DNA from 3 places in the Chitinophaga sp. 22308 genome. Region 1 is predicted to be linked to each of the others. Evidence: riboswitches for the same ligand, from Rfam matches in the RefSeq annotation. Region 1 holds a riboswitch; each other region holds the start of a gene.
What was found. Region 1 has a riboswitch for cobalamin ahead of metE (5-methyltetrahydropteroyltriglutamate--homocysteine S-methyltransferase). Riboswitches for the same ligand answer to the same signal wherever they lie in the genome.
Positions count from the first base shown of each region.

Region 2: another riboswitch for cobalamin. It lies ahead of ACTJJS_RS06425 (TonB-dependent receptor); the one in region 1 lies ahead of metE (5-methyltetrahydropteroyltriglutamate--homocysteine S-methyltransferase).
Region 3: another riboswitch for cobalamin. It lies ahead of ACTJJS_RS02435 (DUF5074 domain-containing protein); the one in region 1 lies ahead of metE (5-methyltetrahydropteroyltriglutamate--homocysteine S-methyltransferase).

Region 1 covers NZ_JBQEOP010000002.1:458,147-463,931, forward strand. The annotation lists gene ACTJJS_RS08500 (TonB-dependent siderophore receptor) at 1-695, opposite strand, end outside; gene ACTJJS_RS08505 (VOC family protein) at 835-1,221, opposite strand; gene metE (5-methyltetrahydropteroyltriglutamate--homocysteine S-methyltransferase) at 1,424-3,748, opposite strand; cobalamin riboswitch at 3,914-4,095, opposite strand; gene ACTJJS_RS08515 (BrxA/BrxB family bacilliredoxin) at 4,315-4,740, shown strand; gene ACTJJS_RS08520 (WG repeat-containing protein) at 5,056-5,785, shown strand, end outside.
Region 2 covers NZ_JBQEOP010000001.1:1,522,507-1,528,291, forward strand. The annotation lists gene ACTJJS_RS06405 (hypothetical protein) at 1-119, shown strand, start outside; gene ACTJJS_RS06410 (hypothetical protein) at 151-309, shown strand; gene ACTJJS_RS06415 (lanthionine synthetase C family protein) at 442-1,662, shown strand; gene ACTJJS_RS06420 (response regulator) at 1,791-2,423, shown strand; cobalamin riboswitch at 2,441-2,644, shown strand; gene ACTJJS_RS06425 (TonB-dependent receptor) at 2,769-4,784, shown strand; gene ACTJJS_RS06430 (YncE family protein) at 4,788-5,785, shown strand, end outside.
Region 3 covers NZ_JBQEOP010000001.1:601,634-607,418, forward strand. The annotation lists gene ACTJJS_RS02430 (S41 family peptidase) at 1-273, opposite strand, end outside; gene ACTJJS_RS02435 (DUF5074 domain-containing protein) at 393-1,667, opposite strand; cobalamin riboswitch at 1,863-2,069, opposite strand; gene ACTJJS_RS02440 (DUF7638 domain-containing protein) at 2,170-3,186, shown strand; gene ACTJJS_RS02445 (SRPBCC family protein) at 3,197-3,643, opposite strand; gene ACTJJS_RS02450 (hypothetical protein) at 3,755-4,330, shown strand; gene dxs (1-deoxy-D-xylulose-5-phosphate synthase) at 4,388-5,785, opposite strand, start outside.

The DNA of each region.
Region 1 (5,785 bases):
GGCCCTTTGATGACTTCAATTCTTTCCAGGTTGGAGGCGTCAATGCGGGAGGTAACGTTGCCGGCTATACCGTTGCGCAGCTGACTCTGTACCACAAAACCACGCATGCTGTAATAACCGCCGCCATCGCCGCCGCGGCCGGTGGCGTCCCACATCTTGGTAACGCCGGTGGCGTTTTGCATGGCATCATCTACGGAAAATACCTGCTGTTGTTGTAACAGGTCCTTCGTGATAGTGGTATATACCTGCGGGTTCTCTATATTTTTAAGCGGTATTTTAGCGACATCGTAGGTGCTGCTACGGGATAGTTTATGGTGACTGCCGGTAACGACTACTTCCTGCAAAGCCTTGCTGGAGGCTTCCAGTGTAAGGGAAACAGTGGCGGTCCTGCCTTGTTCTACCGTCACCTCCCTGGTAATGGTACTGTAGCCGGCCACGGATACCAGCAGGTGATAGCTGCCGGGTGTTACGTGGCGGAATACAAAAGAACCGTCTGTCTGGGTAGTGGTGGTGATATTGGCTTCTGCCAGCACGATCATTACTTCCGCTGCAGGGCGTGCGTCGGAAGTGAGTACTTTACCGCGTATTCCGCCTGTCTTTTCTGTTTCCGGGTCATGGGCAGATGCATGCAATACAAATAATAACAGCAATCCTTGTGTGACTATCGTAGATATAATGCCATAGCGGCGTTCCATACTTTTGTAATTTTTCACAAAATTGGGAACTGCCGGCCGCCGGTTGATGTCGGATCAGGAAAAATAATTTACGCGATCAGGAAATTAATCCTGTTTCTCCCGGGTAAAGAATCCGGGAGAAACACTGTAGCATAGCCGCCTACATGAGGAACACATTGAATTTATGACCATCAGGGTCGGCAAACACGAAACCGTAATAACCCTGGCCAAATGCTTCCGGCGGGGAGACAATGGTGCCGCCGGCCTGCCGTATTTCTTTTTCCCAGCTGTCTACCTCGTCTCTGCTACCAGCGGAAATGGTGAATATAATTTCATTCCCTGCTTTGGTGTCAATGATCGGTCCCTTCATGGCAGGTTCCAGTACATCCTTCAAAAAGAAATGGATCACAAAATTGTCATCGCCGAAGAAGAAGCTGGTCAGTTGATCTGATGCGCCATTGTGTTTAAAGCCAAGTTCTTTATAGAAGGCTGTGGTACGGTCTAAATCCTGAACGCCAAAGTTGGCCCAGATTTTTTTTGGTTTCATAACTAATGGATTTAAGGTAAATGTTTTTTGTTGAACGAGCTTCAAAGATAGCCCATCAGGTTATCCATAAGGGTGGTATTTTGCGACCTTTTTCGGGTTGTTTCCGACTGGTTGCATGAATGCTGAGTCCGGTGTAGCGCAAACAAAAGGACCACTCTAAAGCGGTCCTTTGTTGTTAGCTGGTAGTAAATGAAAACATAAGTTACACTGCTGCTGTTACTGTTTTGCGCAGCTCGTGCGCCGTGGCCACCATGGCAATCAGCGCTTTTCGCGTTTCGTCCCAGTGACGCGTCTTTAGTCCGCAGTCGGGGTTTACCCACAGCTGGTCTGCCGGGATAACAGCCCTGGCTTTTTCCATGAGCGCGGTCATTTCATCTACAGCGGGCACCCGCGGTGAGTGGATGTCATATACGCCGGGCCCGATCTCGTTTGGATAGCGGAAGGCGGCAAATGCGTCCAGCAGCTCCATCTGCGAACGGGAACACTCGATGGTGATCACGTCGGCATCCATATCGGCAATATGTTGAATGATATCGTTGAACTCTGAATAACACATATGCGTATGCACCTGTGTTTCGTCTTTTACACCGCTGGCGGCTATACGAAACGCGCGCACGGCCCACTGTAGATACTCCTGCCAGTTTTCTTTTCTCAACGGCAGTCCTTCGCGGATGGCCGGTTCATCGATCTGTATCACCCTGATGCCGGCTTTTTCCAGGTCTGTCACCTCATCCCTGATCGCTAAGGCAATCTGTGTGCAGGTTTCACTGCGGGGCTGGTCATTGCGGACAAAGCTCCATTGAAGAATGGTCACCGGGCCGGTCAGCATGCCTTTCACCAGTTTGTGGGTCAGTGACTGGGCGTAGCTGGACCAGTACACGGTCATGGGTGTTTCGCGGTGCACGTCACCATAAATGATCGGTGGTTTCACACAGCGGGAGCCATAACTCTGCACCCAGCCGTTCTCTGTGAAAACGAAGCCAGACAGCTGCTCTCCGAAGTATTCCACCATATCGTTGCGCTCAAATTCACCATGTACCAGCACATCGATGCCAATTTCTTCCTGCCAGCGGATAGCTTTCTCGGTCTCTGTTTTCAGCAGGGCATCGTACTGCTCCGGGGTGATTTCCTGTTTTTTTAGTGCGGCCCGCCAGGTGCGTATTTCTTTGGTCTGTGGGAAAGAGCCGATAGTGGTGGTGGGAAACAGCGGCAGTTTTAACGCAGCCCGCTGCTGTATCCTGCGTTCTGCAAAGATGTGCTGCCGGCGGGCATCGGCATCTGTTATTTTAGCGGTGCGTTGTTTTACGTTGTGGTCGTGGACCAGGGGAGATGTTTTCCTGCTTTCTATAGCCCTGATATTTGCTTCCAGCCCGGCTTTTGCGGCTGCTGCCGGTGATGCGGAGGCCAATTGCTGTAATGTTACCACTTCCTCGATTTTCTGTTTGGCGAAGGCCAGCCATTGTTTGACTTCAGGCGTCAGCGTGTTTTCCTGGCTCTCCAGGCTGAGGTCACAAGGGGAGTGCAGCAGGGAACAGGAAGGGGCGATCCATATCCTGTCGGCCCCGAGTTTACTGCTGGCTTGCGATATCAGTGATAGGGAATGACGGTAATCATTGATCCAGATATTCCTTCCGTCTACCAGTCCCAGTGACAGCTGCATCGTATCGGACAGTAACGGGGACGCAAGGATATCCCCCAGTTGGCTCGGACATCTCACCAGGTCCAGGTGCAGGATGTCAACAGGCAGTTGAAGGACTGTAGGAAGATTATCACCATAACATTCAAAATAGCTTGCCAATATGATATGCAGGTCGGGGAAAGCCGCTTTTATGTTGTGATAGGCACTGCTGAACACCTGTCTTTCTTTTTCTGCCAGATTGAGGGAAAGGCAGGGCTCGTCCAGCTGGATGGTCCGTGCGCCGGCATCATACAGTTTACCAATGATCTGCATATACACCGGCAGCAACCGGTCTATCAGTTCAATGCGGGAGAAGTGTTGTTCTTTTTCCTTGCCCAGTAGCAGGTATGAAACAGGACCGAGCAATACCGGTTTGGCATTGATCTGCTGCTGCCTGGCCTCTTTAAACTCATCGATGGCTTTTTCGGAAAAGAGTGCAAATTGCTGTGCTGCCGTGAATTCCGGGACGATGTAGTGGTAGTTGGTATCAAACCATTTGGTCATCTCCATGGCAGTGATGTCGTAACCGTCCTGCTGATAACCCCTTGCCATGGCAAACATCAGGTCAGTGGCGGACAATTGCCGTTCGGTGATCAGGGGGATGTAACGCGTTGGAATAGCGCCCAGCATCAGGCTCATGTCCAGCACCTGGTCATAAAAGGAAAAGTCGTTGCATGGGACGAGGTCAATACCGGCATCCTGTTGAAGCTGCCAGTTCTTTTGGCGAATACCGTGCCCTGTGGTTAATAATTCAGACAGTGTCTGTTTGCCTGCCCAGTAAGCTTCGCAGGATTTTTTGAGTTCACGCCGGCTGCCTATCCTCGGGTAGCCAAGATTGTGTGTGCGCATCTGAAACTTTTAAAATGATGAAATCAATTAAAAGTTCTTTGCTGAATTTCACGATGTTTCGCGGAAGAGGAATGACGGAGAAGCATAAACGATCTCCCTGCAGGGCACAGGATGCCCATAGGTACACAGAGAAAATCATCCGACATCACTTCAGTCCGCGAAAGCATTGTCAAATCCGGTTAGGCAGGTCTCCTGGCTTGTAACATTTTGCCGTCCTTCCCACCTTGCGGCAGTGGACATCATTGTGGCAAAACCTTTAAGTTACTTACAGTTGCGGGACAGCTTGTGATTTACACACAATTCCCTATTAATTTACGTGAAGTAAAACCTCTCCGGCTGATAAGAAATAAAGTAAGAACTGATTGTGCCTGCGAAAGTATACAATTCGCCAGATAAAAGCCAAACGGTTTTTGTAAGATGCTTTTTGCTGCTGGTTTTCAATGTATTAAATGGTTTTTAAAGCTGCCTCTGTCAGAAAAAGCTGTATCTGCCGGTAACATTTTGAAAAGTTGTGGTGTTATAAAGTGTGATATGATTACCCATTTCTAACCCTCAAATACATTATCATGCCTTATTCCCCTTTATTAATTAAGCCATTTAAAGATGAGCTGACCGACCTGGGCGTAAAGGAAATGCTTACGCCGGCGGATGTAGACAAAGCGATGGCCCAGGATGGAACAACACTGGTGATCATCAACAGTGTCTGCGGTTGCGCTGCCGGTGTAGCCCGCCCTGCTATCAGGATAATTATGGAAGACAACAGTATTAAAAAGCCGGACCGTGTAGTGACGGTTTTTGCCGGTCAGGACGTGGAAGCTACCGCGCGTTTCCGTAATTACATACCGGACATTCCTCCTTCATCACCATCTATCGCGCTTTTCAAGGACAAGGAGTTGATTTATTTCCTGCCGAAATTCAGAATTGAGAGCAGAGACGCGAACGCTGTTGCCAATGATGTGAAGAGTGTTCTGGAGGAATATCTTGCCGTATAAATGGCAGTATAAATTACAGCGTAAATAAAGGCCGGGTATCCCCCGGCTTTTTTTATGCAGATAAATTTTTCCCTCGCGGGAATCTAACGGCCGTAAGGCCGGACAAGGAAAAACTTTTCCCTGTCCGGCTGTTTCTGCATAAAAACGCAGGTAAGAAATGATACCGGCGACGGCATAATGTTAGCGCATTCCTGCACATAATGAGGAAAGCCTAAGTGGTTGCTTTTTTGGCAGTTAGCATTTTTTTACTATTTTTCGCCCCCGTAAGGGTTTGTTATATCCAATTCCCCAATATTTAATTATTAATAACGATCAATGAGGAAATCCACCAACCGATTTAGTACATGCGTAGCAGTTATGCTGGCAGTGCAGGCCTGTAAAAGTCACCAGCCGTCGCAGTTTGTAGCAGACTTTGTAAAACAATTAGACGGCAAAAGCCTGGCAGAAGCGAAAGCACAGCTGGAAGAGGAAAATGAGAAAGTAGGCGCTTTCATCAAATTCATGGGCAATTTCAAGAACGAAGATAAACCGCAGCACTTTAAACCGGAAGACGAAAAGGAAGGCTCGCCTTTTTCTATCACGGACCCGGCCCGGATGGAAGCGGCCTATCAGCTCGCCCTCAGCGATGCAGGCTTCAACCAGAAGTATGGCAACGGCTACAGCCAGCTGGAACCGGACGGTCCTTCTATGAGGAGAAGCGCAACTGAAACACCTGTTTTTATTACGAAGGAAATATACTTCCACGACGGAAGCAAACAATCTGAGAAGCTCGACCTGAGTGAGTCTCACCGGGTAAATTCCCTGAAAACGATCGATAGCGTTCTGGCAGAGGCCACCTACAGCTATCCGGTGAAAACCGCTGTTATTCAGCTGGATGATAAACATGACAGGGGCGACTTTAAAGGTACGCCCGTGAAACTGGAGCGCATTCAGGACAACTTCGTCCGTGTTTCTCTGGAAAAGGAAGCCTATAAAGGTTACCTCGAAGTAGAAGCATTTAATAAAGATGGTAAACAGCTGGACCGCACCAGTTATCTCAGAGCGC
Region 2 (5,785 bases), on a different contig from region 1:
TGAGCCGGAACATGCAGACCAACGAAGCCGATAACCGCTCTGCTGCCTGCGTTTCCCACCCGCTCTCCTGCCTGAGCCAGGGCGCGCCTGTATGCAGTGTTGATTCCTGCCGGTTCTAAACAAAAACATTTGTATTTAAAAACGATACTAATGAAAAAGCAAACTGAAAAAAAACTCAGCTTAGGCAAGATCAGGGTATCTGACCTTAGCAAAAACGTGCAGACTGCCGGTGCAGAAAACCTGGCTGGCTCCCGCAAGTGCATAAGCACTGGTGCGCCGATCTGCAGTGTAGACTCCTGCTTGTATTAAACGGAATTCACGGATTACAGTTGCCCCGGGTTAAAGCCCGGGGCTATTATGTTTTAGGGTATGCATAAAATCGCTGTTCACAACATTCTCAGCCCGGAGCTATAGGCCCGGGAACATTATATCTCAGGAACGATGGATTACATGGATTACAAAGACGACATGACTGCCGTGCTGGAAAATATCAGCCGGGAACTGGATGACTTTACTGCCAACGACAACAATGCCGGGCTTTTGGGAGGATATACCGGCTGTGCTTTATTTTATGCCTATTATTATCAGCATACTTCCCGCGATGAGCATCTGGAAAAGGCTTTGTTTGTTGTACAAAAAAGTATAGAGGCTTTATCGGAACTGCCGCTGAACGGATCTTTCTGTGGTGGCGTGGCCGGTGTGGCCTGGTGTATTCAACATCTGGCACAGATGGGATATATAGAAGACGATGAGGTGGAAGATGCTTTCGGGGAAATAGACCTGATGGTAGCTGCTTTTATGGAAGAATCTTTGTCCGCTGGCAAAAACGATTTTCTACACGAAGGCGTGGGTACGGCATTGTATTTTCTGGAGCGGCCGGCTGCGGTGGCCACGCCGGTGTTGGAACGCCTGGTGGATTATCTCGAACAATCGGCGCACCGGTTCCCGACAGGCATTACCTGGAAAGACGTGTTCTCTTCGCAGAGTGAACAGTACCAGCACCGCGATTTGTACAACCTGGGCCTCGCCCATGGAGTGCCCGCTATTATCGCTATACTCGGACGGATATACGAAAAAGGCATTGCCCGCGAGAAAGTGCGCCGTTTGATGGAAGGAAGCATCAGCTGGCTGATGTCCCATAAAAAAAGCCATGGTGGGGGAGGGGAATCACTCTACCCGGTATTGGCAGATGCCTCCGGTGAAGCGGTGGGTGATAAACACAGCCGCCTTGGGTGGTGTTATGGAGACCTCGGCATTGCTGTCGCTCTATTGGGGGCCGGAAAACGCCTGCAACGGGCAGATTACAACGAAGCTGCGCTGACCATCCTGCATGATATCGCCCGGCATCGGGATACCCGGAACGGCGCTGTGCATGATGCCTGCATCTGTCACGGCAGCGCGGGGATTGCACATATACTGCAACAGGCCGCTATCGCCACCGGAGATCCCGTCCTGGAAAAAGCCGCTGAAAAGTGGTTGCAAACAACACTCAGTATGAACACCTGGAAGGATGGGCCTGCCGGGTATAAGTTTTATCATCATCCCGATTACCATAACAGTTACAACGTACTCGAAGGTATTGCCGGCGTGGGACTGTCAGTATTAGGCTTCCTCCAGCCGGACATAACACCCGGATGGAATAACAGCCTGCTGATCCCGTAAACTTTTCATGATAGCTTTCTTTTTCTTTTTTTTATATATTACGGGTAGTAAATGAAATCTAAACAGAACGGTTCTCCCGGGAGATACCATGCCTAAGCATGCCAACGTTACAGCAAATATGAAAAACCATGATCAGATTATATTTTGTGGATGATCATCCATTGATATTAGAGGGACTTCGCGCTTTACTCAGTTATGAAAAGGATATAGAACTGACAGGGGAAACAAGAACAGGGGAGTCTTGCCTCAATTTCCTGCTGCACCACCAGACAGACGTGGTATTACTCGACACCATGCTGCCCGACATTGCCGGGGCGGAATTATGCCACCTGATCAAAAAGAACCATCCTGATACGATGGTGCTCGGACTGAGCTATCATAAAGACGGCCGCGGCATCCAGGATATGATGGACAGCGGCGCGAGCGGCTGCCTGATGAAAAATGCCGATAAAGAGGAGCTGCTAAAAGCCATTCACGATGTCTATAGCGGTCACACTTACCTCTCCGCCGTACTGGCCGCCGAACTGGAAACCACTGCCGGCGCCGCCCGTACCCGGGAACTACATATCACCAAAAGGGAAAAAGAAGTGCTGTGGCTCATCGCCAACGGGCATACGAACCATGAAATTGCGGAAAAACTGTTTATCAGCAGCGATACGGTAGACAGTCATCGCCGCAACCTGCTGGGCAAACTGAAAGCCCGCAATACCGCTATGCTCATTAAATGCGCGATCGACCATAAGCTCCTGACAACTTTTTGAAGAAATAAATTAAAGCACTACCTTCGCACCGCAATGGTTTACCCCCCTCCATTGCGGTGTGGGGTAATTAAAAGGGAACACCGGTGTAAATCCGGGACAGTCCCGCTGCTGTAAGTCTCCATAAACGCCCGGGCAACCATCCGGCCACTGTTGAACATTCAATGGGAAGGCCGCCCGGAGCAGAGATAAGTCAGAATACCTGCCATGCATCAGTTTTTTTAAGCCTTCGTGGAATGAGGCTTGGAAATGAGTCATGATGCAGGACTGATACCCTGCTGTTATCCACCTTGATTTTATTTCCTGTTACGAAGGCCGTTGGATGAATTATCAAAACGGTGAATTAACATGCGTATCCCATTACTGAGGACCACCTTGTACATGGTGCTCGCAGGATGCCCTGTTGTGTCCCTGATGGCGCAACAGCAAACTGACAGCACCCGGACCAAAGACCTGCGGGAAATATCTGTCATTGCCCCCAGGGGCGGTAAAGAAATCGCCCCCGGGCAACAACTGAAAGGGGCGGAGCTGCAAAGACTGAACTCCCAGTCTGTAGCGGATGCGCTGCGCTTTTTTTCGGGTATCCAGATAAAAGACTACGGTGGCATCGGCGGCCTGAAAACAGTGGACATACGCAGCATGGGCACCAACCACACCGGCGTGTTCTATGACGGCATCGAACTGGGCAACGCACAAAACGGCGTGGTGGACCTGGGCAAATTCTCGCTGGACAACATGGAGGAAATAGCGCTCTACAACGGCCAGAAAAGCAGCATCTTCCAACCGGCAAAAGACTATGGCTCCTCAGGCTCCATCTATCTCACCACCCTAAAGCCCCGTTTCGAAGAAGGCGAAAGAAGACACCTGAGAGGAACGTTTAAGACCGGCTCCTTTGGCCTCGTCAACCCTTCCGTGCTATGGCAGGAGAAAATCAGCAGCCGCGTGTCGGCCACTTTCAGCGGTGAGTGGACCAACGCCAATGGCCAGTATAAATTCCGCTACCGGAAAACCGACAAACAAAACCCTGCCGCGGGATATGATACCACGGCCATCCGCAAAAACGGCGATATCAACGCTTTCCGCCTCGAAGGCAGCCTGCACGGTGTCATGAACGGTGGTGAATGGAACTCCAAAATCTACTTTTACGATTCAGAACGCGGCCTGCCCGGCTATATGGCCAACAACCTGTTTGTACATGTGGACCGCCAATGGGACCGGAACTTCTTTGCACAGTCATCCTGGCGCAAAGACATCTCGCCCAGGTACAGCCTGATGTTCAACGGTAAATACGCCTACGACTATACGCATTACCTCGCCCCGGATACTGCCTACTTTGCGGAGAACCGCTACTATCAGCAGGAAGTATACCTGTCGGTCGCCAATCAGTTTGCGGTGACCAACTGGTGGAACGTAGGACTGTCAGGGGATTTTCAATGGAACAAACTGGACGCGGACCTCAAAGGCTTCTCCTATCCGCAGCGCTTCACCACCCTGGTGGCATTGGCCACGTCCGTCAACTTCCAGCGTTTCAGCGCGCAGGCCAGTCTGCTGAACACCAACATGAACGAACAGGTAAAACGCAATGCAGCCTCGCCTTTCCGGCAGGAGCTGACACCGGCGGTTTTTGTATCGTGGCAGCCGGTAGCGAAAATACCCGTCACCTGGAGGAGCTTCTACAAGCGCATTTTCAGAATGCCCACGTTTAATGATCTCTATTACACGGAAATAGGCAACTCCAACCTGAAACCGGAATTCACCACGCAATACAATACAGGCCTCACCTGGAACCAGTCCTTCCACGGAAGCATATTGCAGGAACTGGGCGTAGAAGCAGATGCCTACTACAATGAAGTGACCGACAAAATCGTGGCGGTGCCTGGCTCCAGCCAGTTCCGCTGGACCATGATGAACCTCGGCTTTGTGAAGATCAAAGGCGTGGACGTTAAGGCAAAGGCAGCATGGCAGTTGCTGCATGACCTGCAAGTGACTACCAGGGCCACTTATACCTTCCAGGAAGCGCGTGATTATACTGATAAATCAGACTCGTTCTACGGAGATCAGATAGCCTACGTTCCCCGGCACAGCGGTTCGCTGATCATAGGCGGCCTGTACAAGGCCTGGGACCTGAACTACAGCTTTATCTACACCGGCGAACGGTACAATGCGAAAGCCAATATACCGGCCAACTACACGCTGCCCTGGTATACCAGCGACCTCGCGCTGGCGTATACACGTACTGTCAATAAAACCCGCTTCCGGCTTACCGCACAGGTGAATAACCTGATGAACCAATACTATGACGTGGTGATCAACTACCCGATGCCGGGAAGAAACTACAAATTTATTCTCTCTGTAAATATTTAAAAGATGATTAAACAACTACGTTTTATCAGAATAGTTGTAGTAATGACCATGCTGGCCATGGCCGGTTGCCGTAACGGCGACTATATCGTGCCTCCGGTAGTAACACCTGTGGACACACCGGTAACGCACGCCACCTACAAAGGGTTTTATCTTCTCAACGAAGGAAACATGGGCAGCAACAAATGTACCCTCGATTTCTACGACTTCACGACGGGAACGTACAATAAAAACATCTACGCCACCGTGAACCCTAACGTGGTGAAAGAACTGGGCGATGTGGGCAACGATATCAAAATATACGGCAGTAAGTTGTACGCCGTCATCAACGTGTCCAACAAGGTAGAGGTGCTGGAAGCTGCTACTGCAAAGCGTATAAAGCAGGTAGATCTGCTTAACTGCCGTTACATGGCGTTTGCTAACGGGAAAGCCTATATCAGTTCATACGCAGGCCCTGTAGTAATAGACCCGCGTTCGCCGCTGGGTATTGTGGCCGAAGTGGATACCGCCACCCTGGAAATTACCCGCAAGGTGGAAGTCGGCTACCAGCCTGAAGAAATGGCCGTAATAGGCAACAAGCTGTATGTGGCCAATTCCGGTGGCTACCGTCCGCCGGACTATGACAGCACCATATCCGTGATAGATCTGGCCACCTTTAAAGAGATAAAAAAAATCCATGTGGATATTAACCTGCACCGGCTGAAAGCTGACAGCGATGGCGATTTGTATGTGACCAGCAGGGGAGACTACTATAACCGGCCCTCTGCCCTGTATGTGGTGGACACCAAAACCGACGAGGTAAAAAAGCGTATCGCCATTGCGGCCAGCAATCTTTGCATTGCAGGGGATACCGCTTACCTGTATGGCTCCGAGTACAGCTATAATACCGCTTCCTGGAAAATCAACTATGCCATGGTGAATGTGAAAACGGAAACATTGCTGCCGGGCAATTTTATTACTGACGGCACAGAGAAGAACATCAAAATGCCTTATGGTATCATGGT
Region 3 (5,785 bases), on a different contig from region 1:
CACCGGCTGCCGAAGGATGCCGGCAATACTGTGACACAGTTTGGCCATGCTGTCTGCCGGGGTGTACAAGGCATAAGCCGGATGGACATCTTTGAAAGCCGTGAATAAGACCGACAGGTCCGCCTGCATGCCGTTTTCGGACAACAGCTGCCCGGTGCTGTCATTGCCGGGAGTTTTGTCGTGTCCGTTTTGATGGTTGCAGCTTGTCAATACAACAAAAAACAGGACGATACAAAGAATCGCCTGTAGCGGTACTTTCGTTGTTGTTTTCATAATTGTCGGGTATCTTATATTCAGAGGGTAAGATACCCTATAAAGATATCAAGTATTTGTGTAATAAAAAGAGGTCGTCTTAATATTAAGACAACCTCCTCTTTCAGTATCCGGTGTATTTAATTAAAGGATTCGGTGAAGAATATACCAGCGGGAAATTTCGTATGGTCTTTATAGTTAGCGCTTAAAATATCTTTATTGTTAAAGTTGAACACGCTGATGTTATTAGTCAGGTAGTCCCTGCCATAAGCCTTCATGGTGTTCAGGTATACTTCTCCTGTGACCGGATGTACAGCGATATTGTTATATACGATATTGGCATTCTGAACGACTGTCTTTGCATCTGCCATAAATTCAGTTGCGCCCATACTGAAAACGTGGCGGTATATTTTGGTGCCGGCGCCGCTGAAATAAAGAGTGTCACCCTTGGCCGTGATGCCCGGCGTAGCCCCAAAACCGGCACTCACGCTGCCTGTGATGATATCATTGGCTTTTATCAGGGAGTAGTCCCTGAAATTGATTTTGGAAATTTTAGCAGGTGATCCGGTGGTGGATACCCAGATATTACCGTCACTGGCTCTTACCACGCCGCTTACAGACCCTTTCATGTCCAAAGCATAGGTGAGCGTGTCCTTATTCGGTTCCACAACATATACTTTAGAGCCGGCGGCGGCAAATATTTTATTGTTGGAAACGGCCAGGGTCAGCTTGGCGGCAGACCGGGAGCCTTTGATAAAGGTGAGGGCTTTGGTGATCGGATTAAATCTGTATAAGCCATTGTTATCACGGATGATGACATTTTCCTCGTTTAACACCGCCACATGCGTAGGCCAGCTTAATGCGGCCAGTTCATCGTTGTAGGCGGCTACCTTTTTAAGCGTTTCCGCATTGGCCACAACGAGCAGGCCGTCGTTGCTAAAAGCGTCGCCTACCGCGTTCTTTTTACCGTTTTGGGAAATGATGTATATTTTGTTGTTGCTGATGAAGAGGTCTTGTGCCACGTTTCCCAGTTGGGTGCCATTGGCCTTAAAGTAAGCACTGTCCGTTATTACGCCTTTGGGACTGATGAATATCAGAGATCCGTTCTCCGTGGTCATGTTGCCCTCATTTAAAATAAAGGTGCCGTACTTGTATTTTCCATATACGGTAACACTTGTCTGGGAGGAAACCTTTTTATTATTGGTGGAAGCGGTGACAGCGATAATATGTTCACCCATGTCCGTTGATACAAATTTAAAAATGGAGTCGGTAGCGGTGGTGCCCTTGCCGTTGACGGTCCAGTTGAAGGTGCTGCCCTGTGGCGCCTTTGCTTTAAACACCAGGGTGTCTTCCTGTGCTACACCGTTTTGAGAAAGCACATTGATGATGGCTACTTCTCCGGTCCCAACCGGCATAGGCTCAGTAGAATCTTTTTTTGAACAGGATACCAATGCGACGGCGACGAACGCCCCAAATGCGAAAACGCTTTTTTTCATAAAATGCTAGTACTAAATGACTGGTTTGATAGCCTATCAGATGACATGCGAAAACAATAAGACGCCGAAATAATTTCAGTGCAAGTTGCATTCAAAGCCCTATCCTCGAAGCTTTAAAAATTATCTGCATTGGCAGGTCTCCTGGCTTGTTCTCACTTCGGACGGCCTTCCCGTTTTTATTCACTAAAAACAGTGGCGAGTAGATGTCCGGGTGTTGTTACAGAACTTACAGTAGCGGGTCTGCTCAGGATTTACACCTGATTCCCTATTAATTTTAACATCGTGAAACCTATGTTAAAAACCAATTGCGGCGCGAAAGTACAATAAATTATTGAAAAAGAAAGAGGAGCCGTTTGTGTGAACGACTAAAAAAGAATACTTTAGCCAGCTGAATATCAGTTTCTTCAAAAAGAAAAGAAAGATGATTAACCCAACCACAAACGTATACAGAAAACAACTGATCGAAGGCTTTTCCATTCCCGCGGTTATCCGCAATGGCAGTTATTTTTTTGTTGATATAGATGTTTATGCAGATGGAAGAGTAGACTGCTGGAACTTTGAAGATCTCGCACATTTTAAGGAAGATGTCAGAAGAGGTTGGGTAGTGTTGAATATCCCGGACAATGAAGCTATCTCCATCCATGGACTGGGCAGCTGGACCATCACCAATGGTTCCTGGTTGTTTGATACGGAAAGTTTTATTGACTATGTGTTGCAGCTGATCAGGATACTCAACCCAACACTGGAAAATATCTACCAATACAGGCAAAAAGTTGTTAACGGTATTAAGATAGGAGAGAGCGCAAACGGAATTGTTTACAAAGAACAAAAAAGAACGGCCAATGATTTGTTTCCTGAAAAAATAGGCGGAGAAAGCATACACCTGTTTTATAAAGTGAGCGAGGAATACCACCTGGTTAAAGTGATCATTTTCCCCGACCTTACCATTCATCTGTCCCGTCTGGAGAAAGCGGTGTACATCACCCTGGAAGAATTCGAGGAATTAATAGCCAAAGAAATAATTGTGTCAGAAGTTCCGGTACATGCCAAAGTCAACATACATGGCCTTGGAAGCTTTACGGTCCAAAAGGAGCTGTATGCCACCGATATCCGGGAGAAATTACTGGAAGTCCGGGACATTATCAGAGAGTTAAAGGGCGAGCCTTCTTCCATCGAAGTTTGCAGGACGGCGTACCAGCAATACCTGGACAATCCAACACTCGAAAATAAGGAGCAGCTGAAAAGCAGTTACGAAGCCGTGCCCGATCATCAGAAAATGTATGTCGGAGATATGGACACCAAAGATGTCGCTGTGAGAATGATCATCTATGGTGAGCAGGAAATTGAAAACTGGTCACATTACCGGGTCGCGAAAGCGAGGGGAGAGAAGTTGCCCGTTATCAATCTTCCTGCACCCAAAGATGAAAGCGAAGAATAAACATTTATTTTTAGTTCCAGTTGTCAACTTTGACATCAACAGGAAAGGGGGCGCCTTTCCCTGTTTCTACCAGTGACTTCAGGCTCATCAGGAATATGGCCCACTTCGTGCTGCAATGGTGCATGAACTCTACCGGCTCTTTCCAGTTCAGATGCTTAAACAGCAGGATGATATAATCGCCTTCCTGTTTCAGTTCAAAACTGATGGTGGTACCGATCCATTCCTGAGGGCCATCCAGTACTTCCCATTCCACTTGTGTGGGGGCCTGTAGTTTTTTGACTTTTATATCGAATCCATCATTACCAAACCGGAATTCGATGATATTGCCCACCTGGTCACCTTCTCCTTTGGTGTCGGTGGTCCACCAGCCGGCAAGGCCGTCCCTTGTTGTAAGGGTGCGGTAAACGTTATCGGGCGAAGCCGTTTTAACGCCCACACGGTGTAAGATGTTCGCCATAGGAAATGTTTTTTTCAAAAGTAGTTTTTTGGGTGAAACTTCGCGGAGGGTGATATGGACAATTTTTAGCGGTGATTTGGACGTTGGAAGGAGATGGGAAATATTAAATATATGATGAAACATAAAGCAATTGTCTTTTTTGTATTTAGCTTAATAGTACTTTCTTGCACAGAAAGGAAATTACGCACCCCTAAAGCGTATCAAAATACCATAAAGCTCGACGCAGATGGTTACGCAAAGCATAAAGGCGTGTTAACGCATCAGATGAGGGAATTGGTAACCAAACATGAACAGTCCTTTCACAGTGCCGAATATTATGATTCGACAGAACTACAAATTGATACTATACTGTATAGTAAAGACTATCAAAAGGTGATATTGTTTGTTCTTACGAAGAATCCAGTCAACAGACAGCTTAAGCCTGATAAGAATTATGATTGGTACTATGATGCCTTTTGTTATCTGGGGATACGGCAAGAAGATGGATTCAAATTAAAGTGGATGGACCCGTTCAGTATAATAAATTTCTATGATGGGGAAGCGGCTTCAGAACTTATTAAGGACACGTATTTTACTGAGTTCGCTACACTTAAAGAGGTAAATGGTGAATATAAATACAAATATAACCTTGATGATATGCGGTTTTGGGATGATCCGATTTGGGGAAAGTATTTTGAGAACAACTGAACGTATTATGTATGTCTTATAACAAAAAGCCAGCGTTTACGCTGGCTTTTGATTTTTTTAATGAATTTGAAAATCAGCTTCCGGCTTCTTTACGCTTCCCGCCATCTCCCTCACCGCCTGAACAATCCCCTTTTTATCATACCCGTACAATTCATGCAGCTGCTGCTGCGTGCCTTGTGTGGCAAATGTGTCCGGCAGTCCCAATCGCTTTAATGTAACGTGATAACCCTGCTCCACCATAAACTCCATCACTGCACTTCCTGCACCTCCCTGTATACAACCATCTTCTACGGTGATCACCGTTGAAAACCGGCTGAACACTTCATGTAGTAATGCCTCGTCCAGTGGCTTAAAGAAGCGAAGGTCATAATGTGCCACGTCTAAATGATATGCTTCCAGTTCCTTGCAGGCTGCTGTCACGTATTGTCCCACGGGGCCAAGGGAAAGAATGGCGATATCCCTGCCGGAACGGATTTTACGCCCTTTTCCTATGGTCAGCTTTCTGAAACCGGCAGTTGGAGGCAATGGCGCCGTAGTCCCTTTAGGGTAACGGACCGCAAACGGCCCGTGGCTTTCACCGGACTGGGCGGTGAAGAGCAGGTCCCTGAAGTCTTCCGCGTCCATCGGGGAGGCACCGATGATACCGGGCACGCATCTTAAAAAAGCGATGTCAAATGCGCCGTGGTGCGTTGGCCCATCCTGACCTGTCACACCGGCCCGGTCAATACAGAAGACGACATTCAGCTTCTGCAGCGCCACGTCGTGGATCAGCTGGTCATAAGCGCGTTGTAAGAAAGTGGAGTAGATGGTGCAATAGGGGAGCAAGCCATCGGCTGCCAGACCGGCAGCAAAAGTTACGGCATGCTGTTCGGTGATGCCCACGTCAAATACGCGTTCCGGCATTTGTTTTTTCATATTGGTAAGTGCGCTTCCGGATAACATCGCGGGTGTTATCGCTATAATTTTCGGGTTGCTGTTGGCCAGTGTTATTAACGTATCGCCGAATACCTGCTGAAAAGTGGTGGTGGTGTCTGCATCTAATGTGGCGCCGGTGGCCCTGTCGAATTTTTTGGGCGCATGCCATTTGGCATGGTCGGTCATGGCCGGTGCAAAGCCCTGGCCTTTGGTGGTGACGCAATGCAGCAACTTGGGCCCGGGGATATGCTTCAGTTTCTCCAGTACATGGACCAGCTTCGGCAGGTCATGTCCGTCAACCGGGCCAAAATACCGGATGTTCAGCGCTTCGAAGAGATTACTGTAGCGTAGGAGCCCTCCTTTTATGGCTTTCTGAAGTTTCCTGGCCACTTCCACAGGCCAGTTGGCTGGCTGCCCGGGATGTGTCAACAACTTTCTGATGTGCGACTTTAACGCATTGTAATGTTTGCCTGTGGTCAGCTCGGTGAGATAGTTTTGTAGCGCGCCGGTATTGGCGTCTATCGACATATTATTATCGTT